One region of the Kribbella sp. NPDC055071 genome, then DNA from elsewhere that is predicted to be linked to it. Evidence: predicted binding sites of a transcription regulator. Region 1 holds the regulator's gene; the other holds the start of a gene.

What was found. Region 1 encodes HrcA, which represses chaperone genes, less so after heat shock. Its sites were predicted from a motif close to TTGGCACTCGNNNNNNNCGAGTGCCAA; they were not measured.
Region 2: the regulator HrcA is predicted to act here: its motif matches at 5,981-6,007, upstream of ACWF4Z_RS20625 (FmdB family zinc ribbon protein).

Annotation. Positions count from the first base shown of each region.
Region 1 is NZ_JBSGUS010000041.1:7,546-18,384, forward strand. It holds gene ACWF4Z_RS36780 (PhoH family protein) at 1-651, opposite strand, end outside; gene ACWF4Z_RS36785 (SigE family RNA polymerase sigma factor) at 922-1,431, shown strand; gene ACWF4Z_RS36790 (Gmad2 immunoglobulin-like domain-containing protein) at 1,428-2,576, shown strand; gene ACWF4Z_RS36795 (YciI family protein) at 2,583-2,951, opposite strand; gene ACWF4Z_RS36800 (16S rRNA (uracil(1498)-N(3))-methyltransferase) at 3,090-3,806, opposite strand; gene dnaJ (molecular chaperone DnaJ) at 3,963-5,105, opposite strand; gene hrcA (heat-inducible transcriptional repressor HrcA) at 5,140-6,162, opposite strand; gene ACWF4Z_RS36815 (Gfo/Idh/MocA family protein) at 6,226-7,329, opposite strand; gene ACWF4Z_RS36820 (ThuA domain-containing protein) at 7,326-7,979, opposite strand; gene ACWF4Z_RS36825 (MBL fold metallo-hydrolase) at 8,085-8,855, shown strand; gene ACWF4Z_RS36830 (DUF4870 domain-containing protein) at 8,936-9,421, shown strand; gene ACWF4Z_RS36835 (NCS1 family nucleobase:cation symporter-1) at 9,534-10,839, shown strand, end outside.
Region 2 is NZ_JBSGUS010000012.1:32,278-43,116, forward strand. It holds gene ACWF4Z_RS20575 (hypothetical protein) at 1-165, opposite strand, end outside; gene ACWF4Z_RS20580 (META domain-containing protein) at 266-865, opposite strand; gene ACWF4Z_RS20585 (SigE family RNA polymerase sigma factor) at 862-1,356, opposite strand; gene ACWF4Z_RS20590 (hypothetical protein) at 1,591-2,196, opposite strand; gene ACWF4Z_RS20595 (hypothetical protein) at 2,398-3,081, shown strand; gene ACWF4Z_RS20600 (hypothetical protein) at 3,078-3,218, shown strand; gene ACWF4Z_RS20605 (alpha/beta fold hydrolase) at 3,260-3,862, shown strand; gene ACWF4Z_RS20610 (GNAT family N-acetyltransferase) at 3,881-4,357, shown strand; gene mscL (large conductance mechanosensitive channel protein MscL) at 4,391-4,798, opposite strand; gene ACWF4Z_RS20620 (SAF domain-containing protein) at 4,905-5,519, opposite strand; gene ACWF4Z_RS20625 (FmdB family zinc ribbon protein) at 5,592-5,960, opposite strand; gene ACWF4Z_RS20630 (penicillin acylase family protein) at 6,159-8,693, shown strand; gene ACWF4Z_RS20635 (5-formyltetrahydrofolate cyclo-ligase) at 8,747-9,298, opposite strand; gene ACWF4Z_RS20640 (UTP--glucose-1-phosphate uridylyltransferase) at 9,364-10,752, shown strand; gene ACWF4Z_RS20645 (N-acetyltransferase family protein) at 10,773-10,839, shown strand, end outside.

The sequences.
Region 1 (10,839 bases):
GATGATGTACGCGTCGTTCAGCGTCCGCCCACGCATGTAGGCCAGCGGCGCGATCTCGATCGTGCCGGCCGTCATCAGCCGCGGGATCGACTCCGGGTCGAGCATGTCGTGCAGAGCGTCGTACAGCGGGCGCAGGTAGGGGTCGATCTTCTCCGACAGCGTGCCGGGCAGGAAGCCGAGGCGCTCACCGGCCTCGACGGCCGGCCGGGTCAGAATGATCCGGGTGACCTCCTTGGCCTGCAACGCCTGCACGGCCTTCGCGACCGCCAGGTACGTCTTGCCGGTACCGGCGGGGCCGATGCCGAAGACGATCGTGTTCTTGTCGATGGCGTCGACGTAGCGCTTCTGGTTCAGCGTCTTCGGCCGGATCGTGCGGCCGCGGCTGGACAGGATGTTCTGCGTCAGCACGTCGGCCGGGCTCTCGGCGGTCGCGGACTTGATCATCGCGATGCTGCGCTCGACCGAGTCCGCGGTCAGGCCGTGACCGGTCCGGACGACGGCGATCAGCTCGTCGATCAGCCGCTCGGCCAGGGCCAGCTCGGCGGGCTCGCCGTTCAGCGTGATCTCGTTGCCGCGGACCATGATGTCGGCGGCGAACTCTTTCTCGACGATGCGGAGGAACTCGTCCCGGGCTCCGAGCAGGGCCACCATGTCGATGCTGTTCGGCACGACGATCTTGTGTGACGCCTGCGCGCCGGCGGTGGCGTTGTCACGCGCCTCCGAGTCGATACTGCGTGGCCTGGACAGCCTGTTCCCTCCTGATGCCGATGATGCGAACTACCCCATGCTAGCCTCCCGCGCCGACAGCCTCACTCGTAATAACCCGCGACGCCCCGATTCGGGCCCGCCTGTTGTCAACCTGCAAGGCCGCCTTCGCGTCATCGTGTCGTGGCACAACCGGCCGTGGTGTACGAAGAGTGCGTGACACCTGAGTCCTCGTGGGATGCCGACGAGGCGCTGACGGCTGTGTACACGGCGCACTACACGTCGCTGGTCCGCCTGGGCGCCTTGCTGCTGCGCGACGTCGGCGCGGCCGAGGAGATCGTGCAGGACGCGTTCGTCGCGATGCACGGCCGCTGGCACCGGCTGCGCGACCCCCACAAGGCCCTCGCCTACCTGCGGACCGCAGTGGTGAATCGCTGCCGCTCCCGGCAGCGTCACCTGGTCGTGGTGGACAAACACCTGCCACGGACCCTGCCGGACGAGCCCAGCGCGGAGCACGCGGCGTTGCGGACGGCCGAGACCGACCGGGTCATCGACGCGATGCGCACCTTGCCGGAGAAGCAACGCACTGTGATGGTGCTGCGGTACTACGGTGACCTCTCGGAGGCCGAGATCGCCGACACGATGGGTATCAGCAAGGGATCCGTGAAGAGCCACGCCGCGCGCGCGACCAAGTCGCTGCGCCAGCTCCTGGAGCGGAACGCATGAACGACAACCCGAACGACGCGTTCGACGAGCTGATGCGCCGCTCCCTGGCCGAGGAGGCGGACCGCGTTGAGCCGACCGACGCACTGCCGGAGATCCGCGCTCGCGCGCACGCCCAACGCCGACCCGCGGCTCGTCGGCCCTGGGTCCTCACCGCGGGCGTGGCCGCCCTCGGGACCGCCGCGGCGATCGGCGCGTTCACCGTCTTCACCGGCCAGCAGGACTCCGCGAACGACGGCGACACCGTCGCCGGAGCCGGTACGACGACCTCGGCCACCGGAGTCCCGTCGTCGAAGCTGCCACGAACGCCCGTCGTGACCCCGGGTCCGACCCTGGCCACACCGACGACTCAGGTGGCGACCAAGGCTCCGACCGACGCCGGCGTACCCGAGCAGTCGGTGAAGAGCGCCGTCGTACCGATCTATTGGCTGGGCGACCGCGCCGGCGGGACGAGCGGCATCGGCCCGAAGCCGAGCGCGCAGGCGAGGTCGACCACGCGCCTGTACCGCACGTGGTCCAAGGTCTCGGGTCGTCCGGCCGTCCAGGCGCTCCGGATCATGACGACCAAGTCGCCGTCCGACCCCGACTACTACACGGTCTGGCGCGGCGCCGAGGTCGGCTCGGTCCTGCAGAGCAAGGACATGGTGACGGTCGACTTCAAGCAGCTCCCGTCCACGAGGCTCGACGCCGACCTGGCGGATGTCGCCGCGCAGCAGCTCGTCTACACCGTCCAGGGCGCCCTGGGCAGCGGCTCGATGCCGATCCTGATCACCCAGCAAGGACGGATCGGCGCGAAGCTCTTCGGCCAGATCGACACCTCCGCCCCGCTGGGCCGGGCCCAGGCGGCCGACGTCCAGGCCCTCGTCTCGATCGACTCCCCCGAGAACGGTCAAGTGCTGGGTGATGGCCCGGTCACGGTCCAAGGCAGCGCCAACGCCTTCGAGGCCACCGTCAACTACCAGGCCACCAACCTCAAGACCCGCGCCGTCGTCAAGGGGTTCACGAACACCAAGCAGGGCCAGAAGTTCGCGCCGTACCTCTTCGAGCTCAAGCTCGACCCCGGCTCCTGGCAGATCGAGGCCTACCTGATCTCCGACGCCGACGGCACGATCTCCGACGCCGACTCGAAGATCATCGAGGTCAAGTAGGCCGCGTCAGGCCTTGGTGTCGAAGCCGACGGGGTTGGGGAACCGGTGCACTTCCTGCGGCCAGTCCAGCGCGACAGCGAGCCGGCCGGCCCAGTACCGCGCGGCGGCGTCATCGGCGACGTCGATCACGGCGAAGCCGCCCAGGTGTTCCTTGGACTCGACGTACGGCCCGTCGGTGAAGATCGGCTCGCCGTCGCGCGCCGTGACGCTGCAGACCACGGTCGAAGCGTCGAGCGCCCCGTTGCCGAAGACGAACAGGCCGGCGGCCTTCAGCTCGTCGATCACGGCGCGCGAGGCGACGCCTTTCGCGCCGATCTCCGCCTCGGTGTGGTCGGGCACCCACTCGTCGTTGAAGCTGATCAGATACTCCGCCACTGTCGTCTCCTGTCAGACCAGAACGAGGACCGGTTCACGGCTCTCGGCGCGGCGGCCACGGTGACCCCGCACCAACTCCACGAACGGGAACGCTGCGATACGACATCATCCCGGAGACCACTCAGTCCGCGCGGTCCACTAGCGCCAGCGGGAGTGGGTCAGGAGGGCGGCTGTGGCGGCGACTCCGGCGGTCGAGGTGCGGAGAACGGTGTCGCCCAGGCGCACCGGCTCGACGCCGAACGTGGTCAGCTCGGCGGGCGTGATCCCGCCTTCGGGACCGATCACGATCACCACGTCGCCACCAGCCGGTACGTCGAGACCGGCGAGCGGGACGGTGGCTTCCTCGTGCAGCACCACCGGCAGAGCCGCATCGCTCAGCAGTTTGGCGACCTCGGCCGTGGTGGCGATCGGCGTCACCTCGGCGAACCACGACCGCCGCGACTGCTTGCTCGCCTCGAACGCCCACGCCTGCCACTTGGTCAGCGTCTTCTCGACCCGCTCGGGGTTCGCGCGGAACTGACTCCGGTCCGCGTTCCACGGCACGATCACGTCCGCGCCGACCTCGGTCAGCATCTCGACCGCCAGCTCGGCCCGCTCACCCTTCGGCAACGCCTGGACGACGACCAACCGCGGCTCGGCCGCCGGCACACTCCCCCGCTCGTCGACGCCAACCGTCACCCCGGCCTTGGACGCGACCGTCACCGGTCCCTCGGCCCAAGCCCCGCGCCCGTCGGTCAACCGGATCCGCTCGCCCGGCCCGATCCGTCGTACGACAGAAGCATGCCGCCCCTCAGCGCCGCCGAGCACCAACTCGTCCCCGTCGAGCTCCGCACGAAAAAACACGGCGACACTCATCTACCGACCGCCTCCGAGCCATCCACCATCCGAGGGGCTGGCCCCTGAAATGGTGGGTTGCACCCTGCGCATCTCAGGGGACAACCCACCAATTGCGGGGTCGGCCCCTGAAATGTCGAGGGGTGGGGGAGACATCGCGCGGGGGCCGGATGGGATCTAGTGGGCGCCGAAGGCGTCGCGGAGGCGGCCGAAGACACTCTTGTGCGTGGCCTGGACGTGTCCCTGCGGGCGCTCCTCGCCACGCACCCCGGCCAACTGCCGGAGCAGGTCCGCCTGGGCGTCGTCAAGCTTGGTCGGGGTCTCGACGACAATCTCGATGATTAGGTCACCGCGACCCGCGTGCCGCAGCCGCGGGACACCACGGGCCGACAGCCGCTGCGCCGTCCCGGACTGCGTGCCCGGCAGAATCTCGAGCGGGGTCGTCTCACCTTCGAGCGTCGGCAGGTCGATCGTCGTACCGAGCGCGGCAGCCGTCATCGGCAGCGTGACCGTGCAGTGCAGGTCGTCGCCGTTGCGGGTGAAGATCTCGTGCGGTTCGACCTCGATCTCGACGTACAGATCACCGGCCGGGCCGCCGCCGGGGCCGACCTCGCCCTGGCCGGACAGCTGCACGCGGGTGCCGCTGTCGACGCCGCCGGGGATCTTGACGGTGACGGTACGACGGGACCGGACCCGGCCGTCGCCCGCACACTCGACGCACGGGCTCGGGATGATCGTGCCGAAACCGCGGCAGTTCGGGCACGGGCGCATCGTCCGCACCTCGCCGAGGAACGACCGCTGCGTGTGGGTGACCTCACCGCGTCCGTGGCAGATCTCGCAGGTGACCGGCTCGGAGCCGGCCGCCGCGCCGGAACCCGAACAGGTCGGGCACAGGACCGCGGTGTCGACCTTGAGCTCCCGGGTCGTCCCGAAGGCGGCCTCGGCCAGGTCGATCCGCAGCGGGATCAGGGCGTCCTGCCCACGCCGGGTCCGCGGCCGCGGCCCGCGGGTCGCCCCGCCGGTCTGGCCGAAGAAGGCGTCCATGATGTCGGTGAACGTGAAGGCCTGGCCGAACCCGGCACCACCTGCGGCGCCGGCACCGGACGCGAACGGGTCACCGCCGAGATCGTGCATCTGCCGCTTCTGCGGGTCGCTCAGCACCTGGAAGGCACGGCCGATCTCCTGGAACTTGTGGTGCGCGTCCTCGGAGTCGTTCACATCCGGGTGGTACTGGCGGGCCAGCTTGCGGTACGCCTTCTTGATCTCGTCCGGTGAAGCGTCACGGCTGACGCCCAGGACGGCGTAGTAATCGGTGCTCATACTCCAGACCAGGGGTTGGTGGGGGCGTCTCTCATTATGAGTCCGCCAGAATCTGGCTGACGTAGCGGGCGACGGCGCGGACGGCGCCCATCGTGCTCGGGTAGTCCATGTGGGTCGGGCCGACGATGCCGAGCGTGGCCAGCGCCTCCGACTTGGACCCGTACGTGGTCGCGACCACCGAGGTGGTGGCGAGCCCCTCGTACGGGTTTTCGTGGCCGATGCGGACCGTCAGGGTCTGCGGGTTGGTCGCCTCGCCGAGCAGCTTGAGCAGGATGACGTGCTCCTCGAGCGCCTCGAGCACCGGCTTCACGTTCCGCTCGAAGTCGTCGCCGTACCGGGTCAGGTTGGCCGCGCCGCCGACCGCGATCCGCTGCTCGCCGACCTCGTCGGTGAACGCCTCCAGCGACGTCGTCACGATCGCCGCGACGAGCTGCCGATCGGCCGGCGCGAACGTGTCCGCGACCTGGGCCAACGAGGTGGTCGCGTCGGTCAGGCGCTGACCGGCGAGCACTGTGTTGAGCCGGGAGCGCAGGTCGGCGATCAGGTGCTCGTCCACGTCCTGCTGCTGCTCGACGATCCGCTGCTCGACCCGGCCGGTGCTCGTGATCAGCACCAGCAGCAGCCGCCGTGGAGTCATCGTGACGACCTCGATGTGCCGCACGCTCGACCGGTTCAGCGACGGATACTGCACGATCGCGACCTGGCGGGTGATCTGGGCGAGCAGACGGACAGTGCGCCGTACGACGTCGTCCAGGTCGACCGCACCGGCCAGGAAGGAGGTGATCGCCTTCTTCTCGGCCGGTGTCAGGGTCTTGACCGTGCTGAGCTTGTCCACGAAGAGCCGGTAGCCGGCGTCGGTCGGGATCCGGCCGGCGCTGGTGTGCGGCTGGGTGATGTACCCCTCCTCCTCCAGCGCAGCCATGTCGTTACGCACGGTCGCCGGAGAGACACCGAGGTTGTGCCGATCGACGAGCGTCTTCGAGCCGACCGGCTCGTGGGTCGCTACGTAGTCCTCGACGATGGCGCGGAGAACATCCAGCTTGCGGTCGTCCAGCACCCGCACCACCCTCTCCGCTTCGGCACTCTGAGTATTTGGCACTCAAACATTCAGAGTGCCAGTCTAGGCGGTCTCGGGTGACGCTCCCAACGGAACGGCGGCGGGGCGCTCAACAGTGCTCGCAATATCCAAGGGCTGGTCCTGTACGGCGGAGTCCACGAAAGACTCCATCACGTCGAGCACGTGGAACGCGAGGGTGCCGTTGGCCCGGTGTGGTTCGCCGTTGCGCAGCGCCCGAGCCATGTCCGCCACTCCGACCCCGCGGCCGGCTCCGGCGTACCCACCGGCGACCGGAACCTCGGTCCAGTCACGGTTCGTGGCCGTGGCGATCTCGACCGTGCCGTCGAACCCGTTCGGGTCCGGGACCGACAGACTGCCCTCGGTTCCATGCACCTCGATCCGCGGCAGGCGTCCGGCCCACACGTCGAACGACATCAGCACAGTGCTCAGCGCACCGGACTCATGCTCGAGTACGCCGGTCACGTGCGTCGGCACCTCGACCGGGAAGGTCACACCGGCTCGCGGACCGGTGTGGATCTGACGCTCGGCCTTGGACTTGCCAGCTCGCGCCGTGACTCGCCGCACCGGTCCGAGCAGGGTCACCAGGCTGGTCATGTAGTACGGACCCATGTCGAGGACCGGACCGCCACCAGGCTGGTAGTAGAACTCCGGTGCGGGATGCCAGAGCTCGTGCCCGGGCGTCACCATGAACGCGGTCGCAGCGTGCGGTACGCCGATGTCACCACGGTCGATGACCGCCCGTGCGGTCTGGGTGCCGGTGCCGAGGACGGTGTCCGGCGCACAGCCGATCCGGAGGTCGTTGGCGGCCGCGTACTTCAGCAGTGGCTCGGCCGCAGCCCGGTCGATCGCCAGCGGCTTCTCGCCGTACACGTGCTTGCCGGCCTCCATCGCCGCCTGGTGCACCGGCGCGTGGGCGGCGGGGATGGTCAGGTTGAGCACGATGTCGACGTCGTCCGCGGCGTACAGCTCGTCCGGGGACAGTGCGCGGATGCCCGGGTTCTGGTCGGCGATCGCCTGCGCCCGGCTGACGTCCAAGTCCGCGACAGCGACCACGTCGACGCCGGGGAGCTTGGCCAGGTGCTCCAAGTACGTGCCGGAGATCACTCCGGTTCCGACGATGCCTACCCCGGTCACTGTGCCCGTCATCGGCTCGCCCACAGCAGCCCCCGCTCGATGATCGTCCGCACCGCGGGTGTCTCGAGGTCGTCCAGCTTGTGACCGACCGTGCAGACGAAGACCTTGCCCTCACCCCAGGTCCGGGTCCAGACGACCGGCATCACCGCGCCCTCGATCCACGGGTAGTCCGGGTGCGAGGAGAACGTGGTGGTGGCCAGGACCGTGTCGGTCGGGTCGTAGTGGATGTAGTACTGCTCGGTGTGCACGTCGAAGTGGCTGATGCCCTCGACGATCGGGTGCCCAGACTGCTCCGGGACCACGTCGACGCGGTAGTCGGTGAAGCCGTGCGGGTGCGAGATGAACTGCCCACCGACGATGAAGTTGTAGTCGGCGCTGTTCCGGAACGAGTCCGCGATGCCGCCGTGCCAGCCGGCCAGCCCGGTGCCCTGACGGACCGCGGCGTCCAGAGCCTTGACGTGCTCGTTCGGAATCTCGCTCATGGTGACGCACTGCAGCACCAGGTCGACGCCGTCCAGCTCGAGGTAGCTCTCGGTCGTGTCGGAGACGGTGACGTCGTAGCCGTTCTCCTTCAGGTACGGGATGAACAGGTCGGTCGCCTCGACCGGGACGTGACCTTCCCAGCCACCCCGGACCACCAATGCTCGCGTCAAGACAGCCATCCTTCGAAAGTTTCGAGGTTTCTATCGGAACACTTGCGACCTTAGACGTCGTCAACCACCAGGCTCAAGAGATGAGCCGGAACTTCCCCGGGTAAGGTCGCTGACATGAGTGCGTGGGCCGAGGTCGGGGATCGTTGCTGGGTTCGGCGATACGACGAATGGGACCTGAACGTCGGCCTGGTGGTCGGATCGGACGGCGCGCTGGTGATCGACACCCGCGCCACGACCGAGCAGGCCGAGGAGCTTCGCGGACACATCCGTGAGCTGACCGATCAGCCGGTCCGGTGGGTGGTCAACACCCATGCCCACTTCGACCATGTCGTCGGCAACAGCGTCTTCACCGACGCAACCGTCTACCTCCACGAGAACGCGGCCACACAGGAGGACCTGAGCGGTACGACGTTCTCGGTCGCGAAGGTGATCGAGCTCGGCGATCGCCGGGTCGAGCTGCTCCACCTCGGCAACGGCCATACGTCCGGCGACGCGATCGTCGTCGTACCGGATGTGGATGTGTTCTTCCTCGGTGACATGGTCGAAGAGTCCGCGCCACCGTCGTACGGCGACGACTCGTTCCCGCTGGAGTGGCCGGACACGCTGGACCGGGTGATCGGGCTGTTCTCCGAGACGTCCACGGTGGTCCCCGGGCATGGTGCCGTTGTGGATCCGGACTTCGTGCGCCGGCAGGCCGATGATCTCGGCACCATCGCCAACACGATCTCCGGGCTGCACCACGCCGGCACGTCGCTGGAGGACGCGCTGAAGCACACCGACGACTGGCCGTGGTCGGTGGCGGAGCTTCAGGAAGCGATCAAACGCGGCTACGAAACGCTCGGGACACCCCGCCGGCCGACGCTCCCACTGCTCGGCCCTGGGTAGGCCTGCCTGAAGGCGCACAGGTGTGCGGTCGTTGGCGCAATTCGGCATTCTGGGTGCCGTCGCTCTTCTACGGTTCCGTCATGACCGAACCACAGAACGGCTCGCAGCCGCCGTATCAGGCTCCGCAAGCACCACACGCGCCCGAGGGCCAGGCGCCGTACCAGCAGACGTCGTTCAACCAGACGCCGCCGACCGCCGGCCCGAACTCCGGGCCGAATTACCAGGCGCCGCCGCCGCAGCCGCTGCGTCCCGACGAGGAGCGCACCTGGTCGCTGGTCGCGCACATCGGCACGATCGTGCTCGGCTTCATCGCGCCGCTGATCGTCCTGCTGGTCAAGGGTGAGCAGTCGCCGACCGTCCGCGCCAACGCGATCGAGTCGCTGAACTTCCAGATCACCGTCACGATCGGGTACGTCGCCTCCTCGATCCTGATGGTCGTGCTGGTCGGCTTCTTCACGTTCTTCGCGATCTGGGTCCTGGCGATCGTGCTCGCGATCATGGCCGCGATGGCGGCCAGCAAGGGCCAGGCGTACAAGTACCCGTTCGCCCTGCGCCTGATCAAGTAGACGGCTGATCAGCTAAGACCTGACATAAGTCGTAGTTGTCCGTTGACAGGACGTCACGTCGTACCGCAGTTTGTTCCGAGGTAGACGTCCGCGACCGGATGGGGTGGGACCGATGACCACGATGGAACAGACCGTTCACCCCGACGGGCGGGTCGAGCTCGCCGATCCGGACGCGGTGGTGAACAGCCGGTACGGGAACGCCGAGCTGGCGCCGACCCGGTTGCCGGAGCGGACCTGGACGACGTACAACTACGCGGCCTTGTGGATGGGGATGGCCCACAACATCCCCAGCTACCTGCTCGCCGCCGGGCTGGTCGCGCTCGGGATGAACTGGCTGCAGGCGTTCCTCACGATCACGCTGGGGAACCTGATCGTCCTGGTCCCGTTGCTGCTGAACAGCCACGCGGGCACGAAGTACGGCATCCCGTTCCCGGTGTTCGCGCGGGCGTTCTACGGCGTCCGCGGCGCGAACTTCCCGGCGTTGCTGCGCGCCTTCATCGCGTGCGGCTGGTTCGGTATCCAGACGTGGATCGGTGGGCAGGCGATCTACGTGATCGTCGGTGAGTTGTTCGGCAAGGGCTGGACCGAGGCGTCCGCGATCGGCGGGCATCCGTGGACGATGTGGCTCAGCTTCGCGTTCTTCTGGTTGCTGCAGATGGTGCTGATCTGGCGTGGAATCGAAGGTCTGCGCCGGTTCGAGAACTGGGCGGCGCCGCTGGTCACGGTCGCGTTCCTGGCGCTGATGGTCGCGATCCTGGTCAAGGCCGGCGGGTTCGGTCCGATCCTGTCGCAGCCGTCGAAGCTGGGCTGGGACGCCGACTTCTGGAAGATCTTCGCGCCGTCGCTGATGGGCATGATCGCGTTCTGGGCGACGCTGTCGCTGAACATGCCCGACTTCACCCGGTTCGGGAAGGGTCAGCGGCAGCAGATCTGGGGGCAGATCATCGGGCTGCCGACGACGATGTCGTTCATCGCGCTGGTCTCGATCATCACCACCTCCGGCACGGTCATCGTCTACGGTTCGGCGATCTGGGACCCGGTCGAGCTGACCCGCCGGTTCGAGAACCCGGTGGTCGTGACGGTCGGGCTGATCATGGCGATCCTCGCCACCATGTCGTGCAACGTGGCCGCGAACGTCGTGAGCCCGTCGTACGACTTCGCGAACGCACTCCCCCGCTGGCTGAACTTCCGTACGGCGGGGCTGCTCACCGGCGTGGTCGGGATCGTGATCCAGCCGTGGCGGCTGATCTCGGATCCGTCGATCTACATCTTCGTGTGGTTGTCGTTCTACGGCGGCCTGCTCGCGTCCGTGGCCGGTGTGCTGATCGCGGGCTACTGGCTGATCGACCGGACCAACCTGTTCCTCGGCGACCTGTACCAACCGAACGGCCGCTACTGGTACGCCGCCGGCTGGAACT
Region 2 (10,839 bases), on a different contig from region 1:
GAGGCGCTTCGACTCGGTCGAGCTCGCGCTCGGCTGAGCGTGCGAGCACGCCGCCGCGTCAGCCGAAGAATCGGCTGCCGAGGGCCCTGCAGAGGCGGTAAGACCGACTGCGAAGAGTGAGACTGAGCCTAGTGTCAGTAGCGGGACGGTGGCTGAGAGTCGCACGTAGCTCCCCGGATCGATGGACTGGCCGCAGACCATCGTCCGGGTAGTGGCTCCTCTCAGTCAAGTTGCGATCACCGTCCGCAAGCAGAAATGGCTACCCTCAGCGAGCATACTTGGCAAGTTCGTGCCCGTCGGCGGCGAAGAACTGCAGCGTGTCGCCGTCGACCGCGACCCGCTTGGCCGCGACCAGTACGCCGGTGTGCGCGACGTTGTCGCAGCCGACCAGACGCTGCGGGCCGGCGGTCGCAGCGAACTCACCGCGCTGACCGATGGTGAACGTCCCCTGCAACGGGTTGCAGCCGTCGGAGCCGCCCCACGTCCCGTCCGGCCGGAGCACCAGCACCGGATCGTCCGGCTGGTTCCCCTTCACGAACTTGGCTCCGGCGATCGAGACCATCCGCCACGTCCCGGCCACAGTGTTGGAGGTCGGCGGCTCCGGCGCCGCAGTGGTCGCGGCCGGCGTCTCCGGGCCCGCGACCGGTGGCTGCACCGGCTTGTTGTTCGAACCGGCCAGGCCGAAGCCCGCCACGGCGATCGCAGCGACCGCGACGGCGGCCGTTCCAGACACGATCCAGGTACGGCGCTGGGCCCGGCGCGCACCCGTGGTCGCACGCTCGGTCAGACCGTTGGCCTGCGGCACGGAGGCCGCGGCGCGGTCGAAGGTTCCCCGCAGGTCATCCTCGAGATCGGTGTTGCTCACGACAACCTCTCATCAACACGGTTGGAATGCGTGGTTTTGCGTAACGTGGCCAGGGCTCTGCTGGCCGTCGCGCGGACGGAGGACGGTTTGATGCCGAGCACCTCGGCGATCGTGTTGTCGTCCAGGTCCTCGTAGTAGCGCAGGACCAGCACGACCCTCTCCCGGGCCGACAACGTGGCGAGCGCGCGCCACAGGTTGTCGGAGTTCACCACGTCGGTGGCGGGGTCGGGCACGGTGCGACGCGGGTCGATATCGGCCGTCGGCGCTTCGCCGAACGACCGCCGCCGCGTCATCGACAGGTACGCGTTGATCAGCGTCCGCCGGACGTAGTTGTGCGGATCGTCCACCTTCCGCACCTTGCGCCAGGACCGGAACGCCTGCATCAAAGCGATCTGGGCCAGATCCTCCGCTCGCTGGTAATCCCCGGAGACGGTGAACCCGAGCCGCACCAGTTCCTGCCCACGGGCGGATACATACTCCTCGAACTCCACTCGCCACTCCCTGGCTGGGCGTACAACACCTCACGTCTATTAGACGCATCGAGGGTCTCAGGGTGCTGCAACCGTTCACGCACAGTTGGATCTCACCGCGAGAGTCGATGGACTAGACCAATAGGTACAGCGAGACCGCAACCTGCCTCGCGGGTCGACCTCGGGAGGGACCCGCAAGGCAGGCGCGGCTTGACCCCGGTCCGGACGGCTTCGGGGGGCGCGTCCGGCGCGGGATCAGCGCAGGCCGAGCGACTTGATCAGCTCGGGTGGGGCTTGCCTGGGCGCCGGCAGCTCGCCGGGTTTGCCTTGGCCTTCCAGGGAGGTCGCCACCAGGCGACGGCAGCCGTAGGCCTCGACGGTGTAGGAAAGTACGCCGCGGTCGTTGTCGGTGAACCGCAGCACGTAGGTCGCGCCGAGCTCCTCGGTGCAGACGGCCGGTTTCTTCGCCACCGGCTTCGCTGCGTTGACGAGAGCGAACAACTCGGTCGCCTGCTTGGCGTTGCGTTTGGTGGTCACGGTCGCGTAGGCCGGTCCGGTGGCCTGCGCGTCGAACTGGCAGATCGTCACACTGACCGGTTTTAACAGAGAGGTCGCGGCGCCCTTGCCCCAGACCACTTTGTCGGTGGCGGCGCGGACCGCCGCGATGGTGTCGGGGCAGTCCATGCTCGGGGTGCCGCTGGGGGTGGGCGACGGGGTAGGCGAGCCGGGGGTAGTCGGCGTGTTCGTGGGCTGGGCGGCGGGCGGGGACGTGGAGCTCTCGTTACCGCAGGCGGCGGTAAGACCGAGCACAGCCACGACGAACGTCGCACCGATCAGGCCCCGGGTCCGTAGTGCACTCACGACTGGGTCCTTCCGGGTTGGCAAGGTCACCCATGATGGTCGACCGGAGTCACGTCCCGCGTGCCAGAACATCACGGCGGCGCGTCTATCCGGTCACGCCCGCGGATCGTTCGGCAACCGTGGCCCAGCTGTAACGTGCACGCCCTTGGTCCGCCACCGACCGGGCTGCCGTGGGCCGGGGTCCGGAATACGATGCTTGGCGTGGGCCGGAAGAAAACTGACGATGCCGTGACGGCGCAGCGGAAGCGGGACGAATGGCAGCTCGGCGTCGACTGGGCGCGCTGGCTGATCGCGGGCCAGTCTCCGCAGCCGCTGACGACGTACGGCCTCGTGCTCGAGCCCGGTGAGGTCGCCTACCTCAACACTCCCGCGCACTATGCGCGTCTGTACGGCGGCAGTGGTCGCTACACCCAGAGTGGCGGCGTCTTCATAGGCAAGCCTGCGCTGGTGCTGGGGATGATGGCCGCCACCGCCGCGGTGAACGCGAGCCGCAAAGCGGCGGCGAAGCGAAACACGCAGTTGATGTGGCGCGATCTGCAGGAACTGCCGACGATCGCCACCAACTACCGGCTGCTCTGTCACCTGCCGGCGAAGGGCTGGATGAGCTTCTACTACAGCGCAGTGCAGGAGTTCTACCCCGATCTGGAGAACTGGATGATCACGTTCGGTTTCCAGAACGCCGAGCCGTTGCGGCTGTCCGGACTGGCCACGCCGACACTGTCCGTACTGACGTCGTGGTGCGTGCTCGGAAAGGGCCGCTGGCAAGGCGAACCCGGGATTGCGCCCCTGATCGAGGCTGCCACCGGTCCGCAACTCGCACCTGAGGTGGTCCAGGGCGAAATCACTCCCGGAGAGCCCCGCCGACTCGGTAATCTGGAACCATGACGAGCCCGTACGAAGACGACGAGCCGCTGTTGCCCGAGCAGACCCGTGACGACGACCCGCGCACCTGGGGCGAGAACGACTTCAGCAGCGACGACGACGATCGCATCCTCAACGAGGTCCCACCCCACCACGGGTGAGCGCGTCCGTACTTCTCGTCCACGGTGGCCTCTGGGACGCCATGGACGCAGAAGCTTTCTGGGGTACGACGGGGATCGCCGGCCGACTCACGTCGTACGGACTCGACATGCTTGCGCCCGACCGACCGCGGGAGCCGAACGGGTGGGCCGCCGAGGTCCATGCACTGGGTGGGCCGCTGAGTGAACTCTCGGAGAGCCGGCAGGCGCCGCTGGCGATTGTTGGGGCGTCCAACGGGTGCACCGTGGCTGCCTTGTTGGCGTTGAAGTTTCCTGAGCTGGTCGATCGCCTCCTGTTCGCCTGGCCGGCGACTGGTGGGGATGCTGTGGTGGACGCACGAACCCGCGCGGGTCTGATCCAGCGCGGTTGTCCGGCAGCCGTCGCCGACGAGCTGCTCGCCGGTGGGGTGTTGCGGGGTGTGCCGGACGCCGATTTACCTACGCTGGCACGAATTCCGGTGGCGGTACTGCCGTCGGTCCCGGAGAATCCTTCTCACCAGCGGAAGACGGTCGACGCGTTGCTGCGGTCGATTCAGGGGAGTCGCGAGCTGGCCGGGTGTCCAGAACCACCGACTCCCAGCTTCCCGCCGTACCTGGATCAGTTCGTCCGATCGACCGTCGCCTTCCTGACTGGGTCGACTGCATGAACTGAGGGGGACGAAGGCGTGGAACTTCGGGGGTTTTCCGACGAGTACGCCGTTCCGGTCGCCGGCTGGGCCGTGGACGCGAAGGAAGTGGCGCTGCTGTCCGGACGGGTCGAGTACCCGTTCCCGGAGGAGCTGAAGGGGACCTGGCGTAAGGGCGACCCGGACATTCACTCCTATCTGCTGTTCGACGGTGCTGAACCGGTCGGGTACGGCGAAGTGTGGCTGGACGAGGAGGAGGACGAGGTCGAGCTCGCCCGGATCATCGTCGATCCCAAGGTCCGCGGCCGTGGGTTCGGCCGCGAACTCGTGCAGGCTTTGCTGGTGCCGGCGGTCGCAGTCGGGTTCTCGGAGGTGTTCCTGCGGGTCCGGCCGGAGAACGCGGTCGCGATCCGCACCTACCACCGGGTGGGATTCGTGGACGTTCCGGCCGGACTGATGGACGAGTGGAACCAGGATCAGCCCATCGCCTACCGCTGGATGCGCTTCGCGGGCTAGTAGAACGGCTAGTCCGGGAGCTAGCCGCCTAGCTCACGGCCGGGCGCGAAGGGCGTCGCGGATCTCGGTCAGCAGCTCCTGGTCCATGGTCAGCGGCGCAGGCTCGGCCTCGGTCTCCTGGCCGCGGGCGCGGCGCTCGGCGAGCTTGTTCAGCGGCATCACGATCAGGAAGTAGACAGCCGCGGCGACGAACAGGAAGTTCAGCGCGGCCTGCAGGATCAGACCGATCTTGAAGTCTGCACCGTTGAGGGTGAAGTTCCAGACACCGCTGATGTCCTGCTTGCCGAAGATCGCGGCGACCAGCGGGTTGATCAAGCCGCCCACGAACGCCGTGACGATCGCGCCGAACGCGGCTCCGATGACGACGGCGACCGCGAGGTCGACGACGTTTCCGCGCAGGATGAATTCCTTGAAGCCCTTGAGCATGTGGGTTGCCTCCACGAAGCGGGTGGTCTTGTACCCGAGTCAAGGTAGGACCACGGACCGCTGACGGCGAGGGACCGCGCCGGTCGACCACATATCGTCTCGGCACCTGTTCGCTGGGTGATCAACTCGTGTCCGGCGTCAGCGCCACGGTGATTCTGGAATTGGTGGTGGCCTGGGCCAGTCTGGTCGCCACGTCGGGAGTTGTCGCAACCACGATGAGTGCGCCGGAGGACGTCGTACGCGGTGTCGGCAGGGTGAGGATGCGGACAGCATGGGCCAGCAGGCCGGCGTGGTCCGTCGTACTGGTCGCGGCGTACAGGTTGAGGTGGTCACCGACGCGCAGAAGGGCGCCGATGTCGGCGTCGTCGATCCGGAACGGGTAGGCGATCTGCCCCGATGGGATCGCGGCCGGCGACAGGAAGCGTGCGTCGGTGAGTGGCTCACCGGATCTGACTGGCCCGCTGAGCACGCGCGCGGTCAGATCCGCGCCGGGTCTGAGGACACCATCGGGCACCGAGCCCGGTGGGAGCCCGACGATCCGCAGATCAGCGTCGTCGGGCACGGCTCCGCCGGGGAGGTCGCGGGCTGCGGCGAGCACGGCGACGGTCGGCGGGGGCGAAGGGGAGAGGGCGAGCAGGCCGAAGTAGACGGCGGCCGCGGCGGCGATGCCGGCCACCAGCCGACGATGCCACCGAGCGGCCCGGATCAGGTCACGAACGACGGAAGGGATTCTCATGCCAGAGAAAGTACGAGTTTCTCCGGTACCCACCCCTCAGTTATCCACAGGGGCGGTTGTCCACAGGAAGGATCAGGCCGCGCTGCTGCTCGACGACGAGGACGAACCACCCGACGACGAGCTGCTCTTGGAGGAGTCACCCGACGAGGAGCTGCCGGAGGACGACGAGTCGCCCGAGCCCGAGCCCGAGGACGACGAGGAGGTCGACGACGTGGACGTCGAGGCCGACGACTCCGACTTCGCCGGTACCGAGCTCTTCCCGGACGAACGGCTGTCGTTCCGGTAGAAACCAGAACCCTTGAAGACCACGCCGACCGCGTTGAAGACCTTGCGCAGGTTGCCCTGGCAGTTCGGGCAGACCGTCAGCGCGTCGTCGGTAAAGCTTTGCCGCACCTCCAGGGCCTCGCCGCAGTCAGTGCACTGGTACTGGTACGTCGGCACGGTTGGTTCCCTTCAGGCCGTTGGCACTCCCACTACTCGACTGCTAATAATGCGTCAGAGCCCCGAAGTATTCCAACTCGGGTCCACGAAATCGCACCTGGTCGCAGACTCTCCGTTCACCCGACCGAAACGCAGAGCAACGCAAAGTTCGGTGGGACCCCATTTGGGGTGGGAGCGGGGATTCTCTACGGTTGGTCCGTGCGTCGCCTGCTTCGAGTCGTCATCATCAGCGGAATCGCCCTCGCCACGGTCCTCCTGGTGATCGCGGGTACCGCCGTCTTCGTCGTCCGCCACTCGTTCCCGCAGTACAACGGGACGATCGAGCTGGAGGGCCTGGACGCTGATGTCAACGTCATCCGGGACGCCAACGGGATTCCGCAGGTCTACGCGGACAGTCCGAGCGACCTGTTCGCTGCACAGGGCTACGTGCAGGCGCAGGACCGGTTCTTCGAGATGGACTTCCGCAGGCACGTCACCTCGGGCCGGCTGAGCGAGTTGTTCGGCGCGGACGCGCTGGAGACCGACAAGTTCGTCCGCACCCTCGGCTGGCGCCGGGTCGCGGAGAAGGAGCTCGGCCTGGTCAGCCCGTCCACCCGGCAGTACCTGGACGACTACGCCCGCGGCGTGAACGCGTACCTGTCCACGCACAGCGGTTCGGGCCTCAGCCTCGAGTACGCCGTTCTGTCACTCAAGGGGACCGACTACCACCCCGAGCCGTGGACCGCGGCCGACTCACTCGCCTGGCTGAAGGCGATGGCGTGGGACCTCGGCGGCAACATGGACGAGGAGATGACGCGGACCAAGCTGCTGGCCGCGTTCCCGGCCCGCAACATCGAGAGCCTCTACCCGCAGTACCCGTACGACCGGAACGCGTCGATCATGTCCACCGGCTCGGTCGGGGCGGACGGGAAGTTCGCCGTCACCTCACCGGCCAGCACCGAGCTCAAGCGCGGGATGCTCACCCAAGGCCTGCTGAAGTCGCTGGACACCGTCCAGAAGGTCGCCAAGGGCCTGCCTGAGCTGCTCGGCCAGGGTGACGGCATCGGTTCGAACTCATGGGTCGTCTCGGGCGACCACACCACCACCGGCAAGCCGCTCCTGGCCAACGACCCGCACCTCGGCGCGACCATGCCAGGCATCTGGAGCCAGATCGGCCTGCACTGCAACACCATCACCAAGGTCTGCCCGTACGACGTGTCCGGCTTCAGCTTCTCCGGCCTGCCCGGTGTGGTGATCGGCCACAACAACGCGATCTCCTGGGGCTTCACGAACCTCGATCCGGATGTCCAGGACCTCTATCTGGAGCGGATCGACGGCAACAACGCCTTGTACGACAACCACTGGCGTCCGATGGTGACGCGCGAGGAGACGTTCAAGGTGGCCGGCCAGGACAAGCCGGTGAAGATCACTGTCCGCGAGACCCGGCACGGTCCGCTCATCTCCGATGTCGGCGACGACCAGCGCGAAGTCGGCCAGATTGCCGCGAAACAGGGCAAGTCCGCCCAGCCGTACGGCGTGGCGCTGCAATGGACCGCACTGAGTCCTGGCCGCACCGCTGACGCGCTCTTCGCGATCAACCGCGCGCAGAACTGGACGCAGTTCCGCAGCGCCGCGCAACTGTTCCAGGTCCCCTCACAGAACCTCGTGTACGCCGACACCGACGGCCACATCGGCTACCAGGCACCTGGGCTGATCCCGATCCGGAACGCGGGCAACGGCAACTGGCCGGCGCCCGGCTGGGACCCGCGCTATCGCTGGACCGGCTATATCCCGTTCGACTCGTTACCTACGGAGCTCGATCCAGCGGACGGCATCATCGTCACGGCGAACCAGGCCGTGGTGCCATCGACGTACAAGTACTACCTGACCGACGACTGGGACTACGGCTACCGCTCGCAGCAGATCACCGACCGGATCAAGGCGGCCGGGAAGCTGGACGCGAACGCGATGGCGTCGATCCAGCTGGACACCAAGAACCGGGCCGCCGAGATGCTGGTCCCGTATCTGCTCCAGATCGGTATCGACGACGCGTTCGACAAACAGGGCCAGGACACCCTGCGGAACTGGGACTTCACCCAGCCCGCGGACTCCGCCGCGGCGGCGTACTTCAACGTGGTCTGGCGCAACCTGCTCGACCTCACGTTCCACGACCAGCTCCCGGAGGGGACGTGGCCGGACGGCGGTTCCCGCTGGTTCGAGGTCATCCACACGCTGCTGAGCCAGCCGAACAGCACTTGGTGGGACGACCTCGGGACCCCGCAGAAGGAGAACCGGGACGACATCCTGCGCGAGGCTCTGGTCGACGCGCGGACCGAGATCACCCAGAAGATGGCGCGTGAGCCCGAGAACTGGCAGTGGGGCAGGCTGCACAAGCTCACGCTGACCAACCAGACGCTGGGCAAGTCCGGGATCGGTCTGGTGGACCGGTTGTTCAACCGCGGTCCGTACGAGCTCGGCGGCGGTACGTCGATCGTCGATGCGACGGCCTGGGACGCGTCCGAGGGGTACACGGTCACCGCCACACCGTCGATGCGGATGGTGGTCGACCTGTCCGACTTCGACAAGTCCCGCTGGGTGAACCTGACCGGTGTGTCCGGACACGCGTTCTCACCCAACTACACCGACCAGACCAAGCTGTGGGTCAAGGGCGAGACGCTGCCCTGGGCCTATACCAAGGGAGCCGTCGAGGCGGCCCGCAAGGACGCACTGACCTTCACAAAACCACAGGGCTAGCCACAAACCGCAGGGCTAGCCACAAACCGCAGGGCTAGCCACAAACCGCAGGGTTAGCGCAGCGGGACCAGGCGGGTCGGCGTGATGGCCGCGTCCACGGGGTGATCGTGGGCGTCGGCCGGGAGCGCGTCGAGGATCTCTGAGTCGTACACCGCCGCCCAGATCGGCGTACCCGGTTCGACGCGGGCGAGCGCGCGGTCGTACGAGCCGCCGCCGCGTCCCAGCCGGACGCCGTTGCGGGCGACGGCCACGGCCGGGCTGATCACCAGGTCGGCGGTCGCAATCGCGTCCGAACCCAGGTCGAACGGCGGCTCGGTGAGTCCGAGCCGGCCGGGCACCAGATCGGCCGCCCCTGGCGCTATCCCCCAGCCGAGGTCGTTGTCGGCGTACAGGATCGGTAGCAGCACCTCGTAGTTGCGGGCGAGCAGCCAATCGATCAGTGCGCCCGTCTGCGGCTCCGAACCCATGGATACGTACAAAGCGACCCGCCGGGCTGTCAGTACCTGAGACTGAGCTTGAGCGGTGCTGAGAATCTCCTCCGAGTGTTGACGGCCCGCGCGGGCGTTCAGGAGGTACTGCCGCGCCGCGGCCTTCGACGGAAACACATTCTGATCGTATTGGCGTGACCCGTCTAACACTGGGATTACGCGGCGTCCCCTAGGGTTAGTGCATGAGTGAGGCAGGTCTCAGACAAGCCCAGGAGAAGATGCGTTCCGCCGGCGCCGCCGACGTCGCGATTCGCGTGTTCACGCACTACTACCGGATGCTCGAGTCGGGCCAGCAGGGGACGATCCGCGAGGACGACATCGATCCGGTAGGTGACCTGCCACACCTGGACCACCTGGACACCGATCCGGAGGCCATGCGCGCCGCGCTGGCCGAGACGGTCGTGATCAAGCTCAACGGCGGCCTGGGTACGTCGATGGGCGTCACCGGCCCGAAGTCCGCCCTGCAGGTCAAGGACGGCCAGAGCTTCCTCGACATCATCGCCCGCCAGATCCTGAGCACCCGGCGCAGGTACGACGTACCGCTGCCGCTGGTGCTGATGAACTCCTTCCGCACCAAGGAGGAGTCCCTGCAGATCCTGAGCGAGTACGACGGTCTCGCGGTGGACGGTCTCCCGTTGGACTTCCTGCAGAACATGGAGCCGAAGCTGCTCGCCGACGACCTCACTCCGGCCGAGTGGGAGTCCGATCCGGAGCTGGCGTGGTGTCCGCCGGGTCACGGCGACCTGTTCACCGCCTTGGTCGCCTCCGGCACTCTCGACGCGCTTCGCGAGCACGGATTCCGGCACGCGTTCATCTCGAACGCAGACAACCTCGGTGCGACCGCGGATCCGCGGATCGCAGCCTGGATGGCCGAGCACGACGTGCCGTTCGGCATGGAGGTGTGTCGCCGGACCCGGTCCGACCGCAAGGGTGGTCACGTCGCGGTCCGCAAGTCCGACGGCCGCCTGATCCTGCGGGACAGCGCTCAGGTCGCACCGGACGACGTCCGGTACTTCCAGGACGTCACGCGGCACAAGACGTTCAACACCAACAACCTGTGGATCGACCTGGACCGGCTGGCCGAGCTGATGGACGGGCACGACGGGATCCTCGGACTGCCGATCATCATCAACCGCAAGACCGTCGACCCGGCCGATTCGACGTCGCCGAAGGTGATCCAGCTGGAGACCGGCATGGGGACCGCGATCGAGACCTTCGAGGGGTCGCAGGCGGTGATCGTGGACCGCAGCCGGTTCAAGCCGGTGAAGACGACCAACGACCTGCTGGTGCTCCGGTCCGACGTGTACGAGCTGGACGACTCGGGTGACCTGACCACGACGCACGAGGGCGACGAGCCGTACGTCGACCTGGACCCGGACTACTTCAAGATCCTGGCCGACTTCGACCTGCGGTTCCCCGCCGGGGCGCCGTCGCTGGTCCGGGCCGACCGGCTCGAGGTCCACGGCGATGTTGCCTTCGGCAAGGAAGTTGTGGTGATCGGCGACGTGGAGCTGACGGCTCCCGACGGTGAGCGCCTGCAGATCGCGGACGGCGCCGTACTCGAAAGCTGACGGGGGTTGTGGCAGGGGGTATGGACGATCTGCTGATCCGGCCGCTGGAGCCGTGGGACACGGATGAGGCCGCCGCGCTGTGGTGGC